2 regions of the Ornithinicoccus sp. genome follow, and region 1 is predicted to be linked to the other one. Evidence: riboswitches for the same ligand, from Rfam matches in the RefSeq annotation. Region 1 holds a riboswitch; the other holds the start of a gene.
What was found. A riboswitch is a leader RNA that binds a small molecule or an ion and turns the genes downstream of it on or off. The one in region 1 is predicted to bind thiamine pyrophosphate.
Positions count from the first base shown of each region.

Region 2: it holds a riboswitch for thiamine pyrophosphate, as region 1 does, so the genes downstream of both, thiM (hydroxyethylthiazole kinase) here and AC1QRC_RS19395 (thiamine ABC transporter substrate-binding protein) in region 1, are expected to answer to the same signal.

Region 1 covers NZ_CM169976.1:3,876,755-3,881,152, reverse strand. Annotated here, with positions in the region: gene AC1QRC_RS19410 (polysaccharide biosynthesis protein) at 1-358, opposite strand, end outside; gene AC1QRC_RS19405 (DUF4235 domain-containing protein) at 1,143-1,424, opposite strand; gene AC1QRC_RS19400 (hypothetical protein) at 1,698-1,898, shown strand; TPP riboswitch at 1,925-2,035, shown strand; gene AC1QRC_RS19395 (thiamine ABC transporter substrate-binding protein) at 2,033-3,172, shown strand; gene AC1QRC_RS19390 (hypothetical protein) at 3,284-3,457, shown strand; gene AC1QRC_RS19385 (dihydrofolate reductase family protein) at 3,516-4,073, shown strand; gene AC1QRC_RS19380 (hypothetical protein) at 4,214-4,398, opposite strand, start outside.
Region 2 covers NZ_CM169976.1:3,490,788-3,495,185, forward strand. Annotated here, with positions in the region: gene AC1QRC_RS17420 (bifunctional hydroxymethylpyrimidine kinase/phosphomethylpyrimidine kinase) at 1-31, opposite strand, end outside; gene thiE (thiamine phosphate synthase) at 28-696, opposite strand; gene thiM (hydroxyethylthiazole kinase) at 693-1,502, opposite strand; TPP riboswitch at 1,494-1,587, opposite strand; gene AC1QRC_RS17435 (sulfite exporter TauE/SafE family protein) at 1,720-2,514, shown strand; tRNA gene AC1QRC_RS17440 (tRNA-Ala) at 2,768-2,840, opposite strand; gene AC1QRC_RS17445 (aldo/keto reductase) at 2,921-3,844, opposite strand; gene AC1QRC_RS17450 (hypothetical protein) at 3,934-4,398, opposite strand, start outside.

The DNA of each region.
Region 1 (4,398 bases):
CGTCCCTGTCGAGCAAGAGGAGTCGGGAGGGGTTGAACCGGCGGATCTGACGGCACAGCTCCGACCCGATCGAGCCGCCGGCGCCGGTGACCAGCACGACCTTGCCAGTGATCTGGTCGGCGATCGCTCCCTGGTCGAGTTGGGTGGCCCGGCGCCCGAGGAGGTCCTCGAGATTGATGTCCCGCAGGTCGGAGACGTGCGGGTTCTCGTCCATCAAGGTATTCAGCGTCGGCAGCACCTTGACCGTGAGGTCGGCCTTCGCCGCGAGATTCTTGATCTCTCGCATCAGGCTGGCATCGGCCAGGGGGATGGCCACTGCTAGGTGCGTCGCGTCATAGCGCTTGGCGACACGGACCATCGCGTCCCGTCCGCCACGGACAGGCACACCTTCGACCCGGAGCTTGCGCTTGCGGCGGTCGTCATCCAGGAAGGCAACCGGCCGGAAGGACAGCCTGGTCGTCCTGCACCATATTGGCGAGGAGTCGACGCCCGAGCACGCCCGCCCCATAGATGATGACGTTCGCCCCGACGTCTCGCCGGACCGCGACTCGCGCCCGCCAGGAACGGATAACGAAGCGCACCGCGAGCATGAGGATAAGGGCCACTGCTCCGCCGACGGCCGGAACTGAACGGGGAACGATATAGGGATCGATCCATATCGCCCAGACGCCAAGGAATAGTCCCGGTCAGGAGCGCCGCCCGAGCAACGGAGACAACCTCTTCAAACGACCCGCGTTGGTGCCTGATGAGATACGGCCCCAACACCATGCCCAGGGTGATCTGGATCAGCGCTGCCCAGCCGGCCACCGTCCACGTCTCGGGCACGAAGGTCCTGGAGAAGTCGTACTGAAAACGCAGCCACACGGTGAAGATGACGGCCACAGACCACGCATGCACCATCGCCCAGGGCGTAGAGCACCTGAGCGACGGCATCGGACGTGCGCCGCCGGGGTGTCATTGCGGAAACCTCCGTCGAGGAGCGGCCAAAAGACGCGCGAATCCTCTCATGCCGTCTGTAGGTGAGCAAGCCGACAAGTTTGAGGCGGTAGGTCTCGTTTATGGGCTATTGGGCGTCTTAGCGCGATTCCTTTACCGAGAGACGCGACTATGCGAAGACGACGAATCATCGCCGAGGAAGTCGGTCAGCTGTCCTTCTTCGCCAACTGCTGGGGCAGGTGCCCCGTCGACTTCTTGTAGATCGCGGCCGCCTGTCGGTTGGCGACCATACGGCTCAGCCCGATGATGGCGCCAGAGACGAGCGCGAAGGCGATCGCCTCTTTCCAATCGATGTCCGGGTCCTCCGGGTTGGCCGGGGAGTCGCCTCCGGTGACGAACTTCCAGGTGCCGTCGGTGGCCTTGCTGGCGACGATCCCGGCCGCCATCGCGGCGCCGGTTGCCATCAGCTTCCAGACCAGGTTGCCCATGCTCTACCTTCCCTCGGTCGGTCCCGCCCACGAGTGGTTCGTGGGTGTTCTCTCGCAGACTACCTGCGGACCGTCGCGGCGTCCTTCTCGTGGGGTCCGGCCCTGACGAGAGGACACGAGAGGCGCCCGGGTGATCGGGCGCCCCAGGTGGTTGATCTGTCCATGACCTGGGCGTGAGGAATCCCTGGGAAGGGTCAAAGTTGTGCATCAGGTGGGCTCTCCCTTACTCGATAGTGGTTGTGCTCTTTGTTGGTTGGCGGCTTGGCTGGACAGATGTGGACTGCGATCGCGCTTGCCGTCGGGGCGTTGGCCCTGATCTGGCTCGTGCTCGCACTCAGGCACGCGTCCGGCGTGCTAGATCGGGCGTCGGAGGTGCTCAACGAGACCCCGCCTCACGACGAGGCCCCCGGGCAGTCGCCGACCCAGTCCGAGGAGGAGTGGACCAAGCCGGACAGGGAGCCGCGGATCTCCTAGCACCGCCGGCACGGTAAGGTCGGGCGCACACACGACAGGGGAGCGCTCACGCGCTGAGAGTGCGGCGAGTCCGATCGCCGCAGACCCTCGAACCTGATCCGGTTAACGCCGGCGGAGGAAGTCGGAGGACATCCATGCGTTCCATCACCCGTACCACCCGCGCCCGCTTCTCCCTCGCCCAGGGCACCGTGGCCGCCGCCACCGTGCTGGCGCTCGCAGGGTGCTCGCTGGGTGGGGGAGAGGACGAGCCCGCCGGCGAGGGTGGTGGCACCGACGAGGGCACCAGCACGTCAACGGCCGGAAGCCCCCAGGGTGGCGAGGTCGTGCTCGTCACGCACGACTCGTTCAACCTGCCGGAGGAGCACCTCGAGGCCTTCACCGAGCAGACCGGCTACCAGGTGACGGTCCAGGCGGCCGGTGACGCCGGAGCGGTCACCAACCAGCTGGTGCTCACCAAGGGCAGCCCGGTCGGCGACGTCGTCTTCGGCATCGACAACGCCTTCGCCTCGCGCGCCGTCGACGAGGGCGTGCTGGCCGAGTACACCCCCGCCGACCTGCCGGAGGGTGCGGCCGAACACGCGCTCGCGGGTGAGGGATCGGCATACCTGACCCCCATCGACTACGGCGACGTCTGCCTCAACATCGACGACACCTGGTTTGCCGAGGAGGGGATCGACCCGCCGCAGACCCTGGAGGACCTGACCGACCCGACGTACGAGGGGCTCTTCGTCACCCCCGGGGCCAGCACCTCGAGCCCGGGGCTGTCGTTCCTGCTGGCCACCATCGGGGAGTTCGGCGAGGACGGATGGGCGTCGTACTGGGAGGACCTGATGGCCAACGGGGCCAAGGTCACCTCGGGGTGGACCGACGCCTACACCGTCGACTTCACCGCCGGCGGTGGCGACGGTGACCGGCCGATCGTGCTGTCCTACGCCTCCAGCCCGCCGTTCACCATCCCCGAGGATGGCGACGAGCCGACCACCTCCGCACTGTTGGACACCTGCTTCCGGCAGGTGGAGTACGCCGGGGTCATCGAGGGCGCGGCCAACCCCGAGGGCGCGCAGGCGCTGATCGACTTCCTGCTGACCGACGAGGTGCAGGCGGCGATCCCGGACTCGATGTACGTCTTCCCGGTCTCCACCCAGGTCGAGCTGCCCGAGGTGTGGGCGCAGTGGGCCGAGGTCGCCGACACCCCGATCGAGGTCGCTCCCGAGGACATCGAGGCCAACCGGGAGACCTGGGTGCGGGAGTGGGCCGACATCGCGACCGGCTGATCGGGCGCGCCGAGGGCTTTGGAGGGATGAGGCCAGCCCGAGAGCATTTGTTGGCCGATGTTTACCTCAGGTGGGTTGTCCTGTTGATCGCGCGCGCGGTGCACTCGATGTATGTGGATTGCAATCGCCGTGATGGTGGGCCTGCTGGCCCTCATCCGACTCGCGCTCGGGCTCGCCCAGGCGTCCCGGACGGTGGACGGTGCCTTCCTCGTGGCGAGCCCGCAGCGCAGCACCGCGTCCGCTCCGGCCGTCCCGGCCCGAAGGGTGGTCAGCCAGAGCCGATGAGTTCCGCGGTGGGCACGGGTCTATCCCGGCGACCCACTGCATACGAGAGGCTCTCCTCATGGCACGCACCGTCAGCGCACACCTGTTCCACGCCATCAACGGGGTCGTGGAGTCACCCGACCAGTGGCAGTTCGACGCCTTCGGCCCGGAGGAGATGGAGTTCATGGGCCAGGGCATCGGCGACGTCACCGACGTAGTCATCGGCCGAAAGCTCTGGCAGGAGTGGGCCGACTACTGGCCGAACGCCGCGGGGGACGACCCGTTCGGCGCCTTCATCAACCCGGTGCGCAAGCACGTGATCACCTCGACGGTGTACGACGTGTCCACGTGGGAGAACAGCGTGGTCGCCGAAGGCGACCCGGCCGACTACGTCCGCCGCCTCGCCGAGGACGGGTCGGAGGGTGCTATCACGGTGACCGGCGGGATCGACACGATCCGGTCGCTGTTCCTGGCCGGCGTCATCGACCGGCTCACCCTGACCACCCACCCAGCGACGGGCCAGGGGCGCCGGTTGTTCGACGACACGGTCCCGATCACTCGGCTGGAGCTCGTCGACAGCGCGGCGACGTCCGTGGGTAACGCCGTGCTCACCTACCGGTTGCGTCCCGAGGCCTGAGGGTGGCTCACCATCGGGGAGCGCCCCGGTCCGCCCGCCGGAGATGCAAAAGCCGCTAGTGAGTAGCCGCAAAATCCGCTAGTGAGTAGCCGGAAAGTTACCCGCCATGCCGTGCCGCCAGGTGTCCCAGGAGGGCGGGGTCAGTTGACGGGCCCGGCGTCCTTGTCCTGGTCGGCGACGAACCGCACGAACCGATCCGGCGCGAGTCGTTCCTCCTCCTCGGTCCGGGGCCACCACGAGGCGGCCTGTGGAACACCGGCTTCGTACAGCTCGACCCACAGGCCCTCCGGGATGGTGTCTCCCTCGGCCAACCGGCCGGCCTGTG
Region 2 (4,398 bases), 390 kb from region 1:
CCGGCTGCGGCGTCATCGGCTCGCCCGTCATCGCGCGTCCTCCGACCTTGCGTCGTCCCAGGCCCGGCGCAGTTCGCGCGCGGCGGACTCCGGGTCGGGTGCGGCGCACACCGCCGAGACCACCGCGGCGCCGGCGGCACCCGCCTCGCGCAGGGCGGGGAGGTCCGCCGGCGTCACGCCGCCGATGGCGACGGCGGGCAGTCGGCTCTCGGCGAGCACCGCGGCGAAGCCGGTGAGCCCCAGTGGTTCGGGGGCGTCGTCCTTGGTGGCGGTGGCGTGCAGCGCGCCGATCCCCACGTAGTCCACCCCCGCGGGGTCGAGCGCGGCGCGACGGACCTGCTCCACGGTCCCGGCGCTCAACCCGATGACCGCGTCCGGACCCACCAGGGCGCGGACCGCCCCGGGCGGCATGTCGGACTGGCCCACGTGCACACCGGTGACCCGGGTGTCCGCGGCCCGGGCTGCCAGGAACACGTCGACCCGGTCGTTGACCAGCAACGCCACCTCCGGGGGGAGCACCTCGGCGATCCCGTGCACCAGGTGCAGGAACTCGCGGGCGGTGGCCCGCTTCTCACGGACCTGGATCGCGGTGACGCCACCGGCGACCGCCCGCCGCACCAGGTCGGGCAGCGTGTGCCCGGCCGCGGCCACCTGGGCGGAGTCGGTGACCAGGTAGAGCGACAGGTCGGCCCTCATGAAAGTGCCGCCCGGGCAGCGATGGTGTCCGCGTCCACCTGGGCCAGTACGTCCAGCAGCGCCGGCCCGAAGCTTCCCGGCCCGGTCGAGCGGATCGTGGCCAGCTCGGCCGCCACGGTGTAGACGGTGATCGCCGCCACCGTGGTCGCCAGCCGGTCCTCGTCAACAGCGGCGAAGGCCGCCAGCAGCGCGCCGAGGGCGCAGCCACCCCCGGTGATCCGGGTCAGGGCCGGGTCGCCGTTGTCGATGCGGACGAGGCGCTGCCCGTCGGTGACGGCATCGACCGGGCCCGAGACGGCGACGACCGCGCCCGTCCTCTCCGCCAGGGAGCGCGCTGCGGGGAGGGCTGCGTCCACGCCGTCGGAGGCGTCCACGCCCCGGCCGCCGGCGCCGGTCCCGTCCAGGGCCAGCACCTCCGAGGCGTTGCCGCGCACGACGGTCGGACGGAGGTCGCGCAGTTCGTGGGCGAGCGGGGTCCTGACCGGCAGGGACCCGATCGCGACCGGGTCGAGGACCCAGGGCGTCCCGGCGCCGGTCGCGGCGCTTGCAGCCTCCCGCATCGCGGCCCGCTGCTCCCCCGTCGGCGTGCCGAGGTTGATCAGCAGCCCAGAGGCGATCTCCGCGAACGGGCCAGCTTCGTCGGGGATGTCGACCATGGCGGGTGCCGCGCCGACGGCGAGCAGCACGTTGGCGGTGAAGTTCACCACGACGCTGTTGGTGATGCAGTGGACGAGTGGCTCGCTGCTCCGGACGTGGTCCAGGGCGGCGCAACTGAAGTCGGTCAGGTCCGTGGGGGTACGCAACATGCGTGACATCCCTTCGCTAGTACGAGCTAGATCAGGTTCGGCGGGTGTGATCTCAGCCCCGGCAGGGGCACCCCGTGTCTTGTGCTGGCCAGCACCCTACCTGGTGCCGTCCGGGCCGGAGCCTGGTGGGGCACCGGGTGGCATGGGACGCCTGGCTCGTGGGGACACTTCTCACATCCCCTTGTCGGACCGGCCGCCCGTCGGCTGGGATGGGTCGGTGTCCGACGTCCTCCTGCTGCTGTTCATCGGCGCCCTGTCCGGGGTGACGACCGTCCTGTTCGGCTTCGGGGGCGGCTTCGTCACCGTCCCGGTGGTGCTGTGGGTGGACGCCGCGATCGGCCCGGACGCCCCCACCGTCGCCGTCGCGACCTCGGCGGTCGTCATGGTGGTGAACGCCGCCGTCGCCACCCTCGCCACCAGGCGGGGTGTGCTCTCCCGGCTCCGCCTGGCGGCGCCGCTCCTGGGGCTGCTGGCTGTGGGTGGCGCCACCGGGGCCTGGCTCGCCCGTCTGGCGCCGTCGGCGTTCATCAGCTGGGGCTTCATCTGCTACCTGGTGGCGACGATCCTGGACGTGAGCCTGCGGCGCGGGTTCGTGCGCCCCACGGTGCGGGACCGGGAGGACCGCTTCGCCATCAGCGGGCTGCTGGGCGTGCCCATCGGCACGATCGCCTCCTTCCTGGGGGTCGGGGGCAGCGTGATGACCGTGCCGCTGCTGCGCCGCTCCGGTCTGGACATGCGCACCGTGGCCTCGCTGGCCAACGCCCTCACCCTGGCGATCAGCCTGCCCGCGTGTGTCGTCTTCCTGCTGGGCAACCCGGTGGGCGACCTGCCCGGAGCCGCGCTCGTCGGGGCGGTGGACCTGCGCGCCGGGGCGCTGCTCCTGGCCGGCGGTCTCCCGGTGATCGTGCTGCTGCGCCGTCGCCCGCCCGCGATCTCCGACCGCGTCCACGCCGTGGGCTACATCGTGCTGCTGTGCGTGGTACTCGGCGCGATGGTCCGGTCGGTCCTCTAGAGGCCGCGGGGCAGTTGCGCGGGGTCCCGGACGGTAACGTCGGTGCACCATGTACCGCAGTCAGCGAGCAGTCGTATCAGCTCCGAGCGAGCCGGCTTCATCGCTATAGCTGCGAGTGAGATCAACCGGCCCTTCGAGATGCTGCTCGACCCCGAGGTCAACGCCAACGCACTCAACTGGACCCAGAACAGCGACAAGGCCCGAACCCCCGCCAACGATTCTGTTGGCAAGGGTTCGAGCCTCGTGCGCGGGGTGGAGCTGAGGGGATTCGAACCCCTGACCTTCTCATTGCGAACGAGACGCGCTACCAACTGCGCCACAGCCCCAAGCCGTGCTTGCGGCTACGAACTTTAGCACCAGGTAGGGCCAGATTCCGATTCGGGTCCCGCCGCAGGTCAGGCGCGCCTCACAGCACGGCCAGGTCCTCGATGGTCGGCACCCACGAACCCGCTGCAGCGTTGGCCCGCACCTGGTCGGCGCTGGTCACCCCGGCGATCACCGACGAGACCGCCGGCTGGGCAGCCAGGCCACCGATCGCGATCTCCAGCACCGTCCGGCCGCGCTCCTGTGCGAACTGCTCGATCCGCTCGATTTCGTCCCAGTCGGCGCCCGCCAGACGCTCCGCCTGCGAGTCCGCGGCGAGGCGGCTGCCGGGGGGCGGGGCCTGGTCCCGCCGGTACTTTCCGGTGAGCAGACCGAACTCCAGGGGGAAGAACGGCAGGATCCCCACGCCCACCGTCTCGGCGGCGGGGACGAGCTCCTGCTCGGCGGAGCGGTCCAGCAGGGAGTACTTGTTCTGCGCCGAGATGAACGGGGTGAGCCCGGCGGTGCGGGCCGTCCAGTCCGCGTCCACGACCTGCCACCCCGCGAGGTTGGAGGACCCGACATACCGGACCTTGCCCTCCTGCACCAGCTCGTCCAGCGCCGACAGGGTCTCCTCGATCGGGGTGACCGGGCACGGCCGGTGCAGCTGGTAGAGGTCGATCCAGTCGGTGCCGAGACGGGTGAGGCTCGCCTCCACGGCCTTGCGGATGTAGCGCCGGGAGCCGCGGGCGCCCCAGTCGGGCCCGTTGGAGCCCTGCATGTCCATCCCGAACTTGGTCGCCACGACCACCTTGTCGCGGCGGTCACCGAGCGCGGCACCCAGCAGGGACTCGCTCTTCCCCTGCCCGTAGATGTCCGCGGTGTCGAAGAGCGTGATGCCCTCCTCGAGCGCGGTGTCGACGATGGACTGGACGGCGGCGCCGTCGACCCGGGTCCCGAAGGCGTTGCACCCGATCCCGACGGTGCTCACCATCAGGCCGGAGTCACCGAGTGGGCGGTGGGTCATCGAAGTCATGGGCCTATCCTGCCCCGCAGCCACGGTGGGTCATCCCGGCGGGGGTCTGTGCACCCCGCGCGGCAGCCTCCTTCGGGGCCTCAGACCACCTGGTGCACGGGGGGCAGGTCCTCGAACTCCTCGTCCAGCGCCAGTGCATTGCCGTCGAAGGGCAGGTCCTCGACCGGGGTGTCGGCAGCCACCCGCTCGGAGGGGCGCGGGGCGCGGGCCTTCAGCGTGTAGGTCGGGGGCGGGACGGGGACGGGTTGCCAGGTGCCCGGGGCCGCCTCGGCCCGGGTCTCGACCGGGGTCTCGGCCGCGGCCGGGGCGGGCGTGCGCGCTGCCTCGACGGCCTCGACGTCGTAGAGGCCAGCGGCCACGGTCGGCCGGACATGGTCCGGGGACGCATCCGGTGCCACGTAGATCGGGGCAGACCCGCGGACCCGTGCTGCAGCCACCGGCGCGGCAGTGAGCGGCGCCTGGCCGGAAGTGCGCCGTGCCGGACGGCGCTGCGTCGTGCGGGACTTCGCGGTGCGGGCCTTCTCCGGCCGGGCGCCCACCTGCGG